Pseudolabrys taiwanensis: one gene and its partner. The protein of the gene in region 2 interacts with the protein of the main gene of each other region in a pairwise test. Links are inferred from orthologs where the notes say so. Each region holds a gene or a part of one and is shown on either strand. Other genes may lie near its edges. The genes, in order: pheT and secD.

Region 1 (3,365 bases), 2.5 Mb from region 2 along the record:
TGTTTCCGCTGTGGCAGCGGCCGACCGAGGCGCTGGCGCGCGACATGATCGCCGGCGGGCTGGAGGCGCACCTGGCCACGGTCGATTTGAAGAAATTGCCCGCCGATTTTGCCGGCAGGCGCTTCGACGGCGCGCTGCTCGCGGCGCTGCCGGATGACGCCGATCCGTGCGGCGAGAACGGCGAGTTTCACACCTGCGTCGTCGCCGGGCCGATGCTGTCGCGGCGGATCGCGGTGACGGTCGGCGAACGCGTCGAGCGCGACGGATTCGCGTATGCGGACCTCGTCCCGTCATCCTGAGGTGCGAGCGAAGCGAGCCTCGAAGGATGAACGGCCGGGGCCGTCGCCCTTCGAGGGCCATGCTTCGCATGGCCGCCTCAGGGTGACGGGTCTAGGTCAAGCCCTCAGCACGCCGCCGGTGCGCTTGCTCACCTCAGCGACGATCTTCTGACCGAGCGCGTCGATCTCCGCGTCGGTCATCGTCTTCTCGCGCGGCTGCAACGTCACGGCGACGGCGATCGACTTCTTGCCGGGCTCGATGCCCTTGCCCTCGTAGACGTCGAACACGGCGACATTGGTGATCAGCTTCTTGTCGACGTTCTGCGCGCTGCGCACGATTTCGGCGGCCTTCACGCCCGCATCGACGAGGAACGCGAAGTCGCGCTCGACCGGCTGGAACGGCGACAGCTCGAGCAACGGCTTGGCGCGCGTCGCGCGCGCCTTCGGCTCGGGGATCGCCTCGAGCAGCACTTCGAACGCGACAAGCGGACCTTCCGCCTTCAGCGCCGCCAGCGTGCGTGGGTGCAGTTCGCCGAAGTAACCGATGACGTTCTTCGGGCCCATCTGGATGGTGCCGCTGCGTCCCGGATGGAACCAGGCCGGTCCGCCGGGCACGATCTGCAACGCCGCCATCGGCGCGCCGGCGGCCGCGAGCACGGCGAAGGCGTCGGCCTTGGCGTCGAATGCATCGACAGATTTGGCCGGCAGCGACCAATGACGGCCGATGCCTTCCGGCTTGGCCAAAGCGTGGCGCAGACCGGTCGCGGCGGTGAACTGATCCTCCGGCTTCTCGCCCTTGAAGATTTGGCCCACCTCGAACAAGGCGACATCGTTGAAGCCGCGGTCGGCATTCTTCTGTGCCGAGGCGATGAGGCCCGGCAGCAGGCTCGGCCGCATGTCGGAGAGTTCGGCCGCGATCGGATTGGCAAGCACCAGCTCCGCCGCGCCGCCGCCGAACAATTCCGCCTCGCGCTTCGACACGAACGACCACGTCACCGCTTCGGTCAGCCCGCGCGCTGCGAGCGCGCGCTTGGCCTTACGCGTGCGGTTCTGGATCGTGGTGAGCACCGGCTTGCGCGCATGTTCGCCGCGCGGGAACGGCGTCGACGGCACCTCGTCGACGCCGACGATGCGCACCACTTCCTCGACGATGTCGGCGCGGCCGTGCACGTCGGGACGCCAGGACGGCACCGCGACTTTCACCTGGTCACCCTGGCCGGCTACGAAGAAGCCGAGCCGCTCCAGAATGCGGCGCACCTCCGGGAACGGCACCTTGAGGCCGGACAGGCGCGGAATCTCCGACAGCGGGAAGTCGATCAGCCGATCCTTCGGCGCCGGATCGCCGGCAACGACCGCCTCGGACGGCTCGCCGCCGCACAGATCGATCACCATCTGCGTCGCCAGATCGAGGCCCGGCAGCATGAACGCCGGATCGACGCCACGCTCGAAACGGTAGCGCGCGTCGGTGTTGATGCCGAGCTTGCGCCCGGTCTGCGCGATGTTGATCTCGCTCCACAGCGCCGACTCGATCAACACATCGGTCGTATTCTCGTCGCAGCCCGACTCCTCGCCGCCCATGATGCCCGCGAGCGATTCCACGGCGCGCGCGTCGGCGATCACGCACATGCCCTGGTCGAGCGTGTAGGTCTTGCCGTCCAGCGCCAGCAACTGCTCGCCGTTCTGCGCGCGGCGCACGGTGAGATTGCCGGTCACCTTCTTGGCGTCGAACACATGCAAAGGCCGGCCGCGGTCGAAGGTGATGTAGTTGGTGATATCGACCAGCGCATTGATCGGACGCAGGCCGATCGCAGTGAGACGCTTCTGCAGCCACTCCGGCGACGGGCCGTTCTTGACGCCGCGCACGAGACGCAGGCCGAAGGCCGGGCACAATTCGGGCGCTTCGATCGTCACCTTCACCGGGCACGGATACGTGCCTTTGATCGGCTTCGGCGCGTTCTGTTTATAGGTACCGATCATCGCGGCGCCGAGATCGCGCGCGATGCCGTTGACGCCGGTGCAGTCGGGACGGTTCGGCGTCAGATTGATCTCGATCACCGCGTCGCCCAGGCCGAGCACTTCGGCGAAAGGCGCGCCGATCGGCGCATCGGCCGGCATTTCGATGATGCCGCTATGGTCGTCGTTGAGGCCGATCTCCGCACCGGAGATCATCATGCCCTGGCTTTCGACGCCGCGGATCTTGCCGACCGACAGCGTGATGTCCTTGGCCGGGATATAGGTGCCCGGCAGGCCGAGCACGGTCTTGAGGCCGGCGCGCGCGTTCGGCGCGCCGCAGACGATCTGCAGCGGCGCGCCCGTGCCGTTGTCGACCTTGCAGACGCGCAGGCGATCCGCGTTCGGATGCTGCACGGCTTCGAGGATTTGCACGACCTTGAAGGGCGCGAACTCCTTCGCCTTGTCCTCGACGGCCTCGACTTCGAGGCCGATCATGGTGAGCTTGTCGACGATTTCGTCGAGCGACGACGTCGTCTCCAGATGGTCTTTGAGCCAAGGCAGGGTGAATTTCATTCGACTACCAGAAGTACAGAACGGGCAACGTGATGACGACAAGCATGGTGATGATGATGGCAGCGCGCACACACAGCGCATAAAGCTCGCGCCGCAGCAGCAATTCCGAACCGATCCCCGCCAGACCCGTGTCGACGCCCAGGTCGCGCGGGCCGAAGATCGTCAAACAACGCAGGCAGCCGACGGCGAGGATCAGATAGACCGCCATCTCGCCGACGATGATGGCCTCTTCAAAACGATGGTTCGCGACCAGCGGCGCGATCAAACCAAGGCCGGCGATCATCATCGACACGTGAGTGAGCAACCCGGTCGCTTTCGCGTCGATATTCTGCAGCGCTTCCGAGATCGGCGTCGGAATCGACTCTTCGTGCCGGCGGATGCGCTCGGGATAGTTCTTGACCGCGGCCTCGTCCCAATTGCGCGTGATCGCACTCAGCAATGGACGATCGAACCACCAAGCCATGACATTACTCCATCAGGATCGTCACGGACTGAGGCCGCCTGCCAATGTCGGGAAGTCGAGCGGACGGAAACCGTAGTGATTGAGCCAGCGCACATCGG
Region 2 (3,290 bases):
TGACCGAGCGGGACAAGGTCTGATTGATCGCGCCGTTGAGCAGCTCCGGCATCGGCATCTTCTTGTAGCGCCGCAGCATCTCGCGGATACGGTCGTAGATGACGACCGTGTCGTTGAGCGAATAGCCGAGAATGGTCAGCAGCGCCGCGATGCTGGTCAGATCGAAGTCGATCTGCGTCACCGACATGAAGCCGATGGTCAGCACGATGTCGTGCACGTTGGCGATCATGGCGCCGAGCGCGAACTGCCATTCGAAGCGGAACCACAGATAGATCAGGATGCCCAGGATCGCGAGGCCGAGACCGATCACGCCGTAGGACAACAGCTCGCCCGACACGCGCGGACCGACGACCTCGACGCGCCGGTACTCGACGGAGTCGCCAAGCGCCGTGCGCACCTTCTGCACCGCCACCTGCTGCGCGGCATCGCCGCCCGGCTGCTCGGCAATGCGGATCAACACGTCGTTCGGCGCGCCAAACTCCTGAAGCTGCACCTCGCCGAGGCCGAGGCCGCCCAGCGTCGTGCGCATGCCGCCGAGATCGGCCGCCGCGCCCGACTTGGTCTGCACTTCGATGAGCAGGCCGCCCTTGAAGTCGATGCCGAAGTTCAGGCCGTGGAAGAAGTAGAGAGAAATGGCCAGGATCGAAGCGATCGCCGAAATAGGAAAGCTTATGCGCCTGAAGCGCATAAAGTCGAATTTGGTGTCGTCCGGAACGATACGAAGCAGGCGCAACGGCAGCTCCCCTTAGATCGGAACGCTCTTGGGACGCCACCAGCGTACCCAATAGGCGACGATGAGCCGCGTCAGCGTGAAGGCGGTGAAAACCGTGGTGAGGATGCCGATGCCGAACGTCACGGCGAAGCCGCGCACCGGGCCCGTGCCGATGTAGAACAGCACGGCGGCGGCGATGAAGGTCGTGATGTTGGAGTCGAGAATCGTCGCCAGCGCGCGCGAGAAGCCCGCATCGATGGCGTTGATCGGCGTGCGCCCCGCCCGCACCTCTTCACGGATGCGTTCGTAGATCAGCACGTTCGAGTCGACCGCGATGCCGACGGTGAGCACGATGCCGGCGATACCGGGCAAGGTCAGCGTGGCGTTGAGCAGCGACAGGATGCCGAAGATCATGGCGACGTTGACCGCCACGGCGATGTTCGCGAACAGGCCGAACAGGCCATAAGTCACGAGCATGAAGATGATGACGAGCGCGGCGCCGACATAGGACGACAGCTTGCCCTTGGCGATCGAATCCTGGCCGAGGCCGGGACCGACGGTGCGCTCCTCGATGATGGTCAGCGGCGCCGGCAGCGCGCCGGCGCGCAACAGAATCGCCAGGTCGTTGGCGCTCTGCACGGTGAAGTTGCCGGAGATCTGCCCGGAGCCGCCAAGAATCGGCTCGCGGATCACCGGCGCCGAGATCACCTCGTTATCGAGCACGATGGCGAAGGGCTTGCCGACGTTCTGCTGCGTCGCCTCGGCGAACTTGCGCGCACCCGACGTGTTGAAGCGGAAGCTGACGATCGGTTCGGAGGTGCGCTGGTCGAAGCCCGGCTGCGCGTCCGTCAGATCGGCGCCGGAGACCAAAACGCGCTTCTCGATCAGATAAGGCGTCTTCGGCTGGCCGGTGCTGCTGTAGAGCAGATCGTCATCCGGCGGCACGCGGCCCTGCGCCTGCTCGGCCGGGATCGAGGTGTCCACCATGCGGAAGTCGAGCTTGGCGGTCTTGCCGAGGAGTTGCTTGAGGCGGGTCGGGTCCTGCAGGCCCGGGACCTGCACCAGGATGCGGTCGGTGCCTTCGCGCTGAATCAAGGGCTCGACGGTGCCAAGCTCGTTGACGCGGCGCTCGATGATCTGGATCGACTGATCGACCGATTGCCGCACGCGCTCGATGATCGCCGGCTCGGTGACGGTGAGCCGGATAAGGTCGTTGTCACGCGTGATGTCGAGGCTGCTCTGGCCGGTCGCGCTCAGGATACCGCCGAGCGGCTGCGACAGTGTGCGCAGCTTGGTCAACGCCTGATCGACGCTGGCGGCATCGCGAACGCGCACTTCCACGCTGTTGCCGCGCACGGCAAGGCCGGTATAGCCGATGCGGCCGTCGCGCAACGTGCGGCGCACGTCGTCACGCAGCGACTCAAGCTTCTCGCGCCGGACGGCCTTGCTGTCGACTTCCAGAAGGATGTGCGAGCCGCCTTGCAGGTCGAGGCCCAGCACGATGTGGCGCTGCGCCCACTTCGGCCAGCTCTCGACAACCGAAGACGGAAAAAAGTTGGGCACGGCAAACAGGCAGACGACGAGCGCCGTCAGAACGATCGCCGCCGCCTTCCACCGGGTAAAATATAACATGACGTCTCGACTTCGATTGAAGAACTACGAGGAAGCCGCTCAGCTCGCCGCGGCATCCTCTTTCACGGGCTCGCCCTTGGAGCGCACGTCGGTGAGCATCTGCCGCATCTGCCGAATCTTCACGCCGTCGGCGATTTCGATCTCGACCTGATCGTCGTCGATCACCTTGGTGACCTTGCCGACGAGACCGCCATTGGTGATGACGGTGTCGCCGCGGCGGACATTCTTGACCATTTCCTGATGCGTCTTCACGCGCTTCTGCTGCGGACGCAGGATCAGGAAGTACATGATCACGAAGATCAGGACGAATGGCAGGAGCGACATGATCATGCCGCCCTCGCCGCCGGCGCCCCCGAACAGCGATCCCTGGGCAAAAGCGGGCGTCGTAAACATCGTTGGAGATCCTCGTTCCGGTTCTGGCCGTGCCGCGCCGGCCGGGCCTAAAACCCGCCGCCACCGCCTAAATTTGCGCGGGACTATAACCGCCGCCCGGTCAAAAGCAACGCCGCACGGCCCTGCCAAAGCCGCCGATTGGGGCCTTTTCCAGGCGCCCTTGCCGTCCACACCCCCCGCCCGCTAAGAGCAGCGTCATTCTCGAAAGAATGTCCCCATGGCCAAGTCGAAATCCTCCAAATCGAAGCCTAAAGCGGCGCCCAAGGCGTCCGCCAAGCAATCCGCCAAGACGTCCGCCAAGCCTGCCAGCAATGGCAAAGCCGATGCTCTGGCCAGCGCCGACGTGCTCGAGCGCATCGCCAACGCCCTCGAGCGGCTGGCGCCGAAGGCGAAGGCACTGCCCGACCTCGCTGCCGCCGATGCCTTCATCTGGCACCCGGACGGCCGGCTCGCGCCGGTGCCGCGCGTCAACCGCGTCGAGATGTCGCTCTTAAAAGGCGTCGATCGCGTGCGCGACACGCTCATTGAGAACACCGAGCGTTTCGCCAAGGGG

The links.
Region 1: the proteins of secD (region 2) and pheT interact in binary tests that used the Escherichia coli proteins (3 or more experiments, as listed by UniProt). The link is inferred for Pseudolabrys taiwanensis from one-to-one orthologs.

The regions. Positions count from the first base shown.
Region 1 is NZ_CP031417.1:3,771,922-3,775,286, forward strand. What follows is about bases 101-3,150. They hold pheT (phenylalanine--tRNA ligase subunit beta), read right to left. Parts: upstream 2,805-3,150; coding sequence 396-2,804; downstream 101-395. Other genes in these bases: DW352_RS17900 (Dph6-related ATP pyrophosphatase), read left to right, coding at 101-299; DW352_RS17910 (hypothetical protein), read right to left, coding at 2,809-3,150. Outside these bases: more of DW352_RS17900, read left to right, coding at 1-100; more of DW352_RS17910, read right to left, coding at 3,151-3,267; pheS (phenylalanine--tRNA ligase subunit alpha), read right to left, coding at 3,289-3,365.
Region 2 is NZ_CP031417.1:1,253,179-1,256,468, forward strand. Bases 46-3,020 are described here. They hold secD (protein translocase subunit SecD), read right to left. Parts: upstream 2,345-3,020; coding sequence 746-2,344; downstream 46-745. Other genes in these bases: secF (protein translocase subunit SecF), read right to left, coding at 46-688; yajC (preprotein translocase subunit YajC), read right to left, coding at 2,384-2,737; DW352_RS06025 (ATP-binding protein), read left to right, coding at 2,955-3,020. In the rest of the region: more of secF, read right to left, coding at 1-45; more of DW352_RS06025, read left to right, coding at 3,021-3,290. UniProt on the Escherichia coli protein: Part of the Sec protein translocase complex. Interacts with the SecYEG preprotein conducting channel. SecDF uses the proton motive force (PMF) to complete protein translocation after the ATP-dependent function of SecA.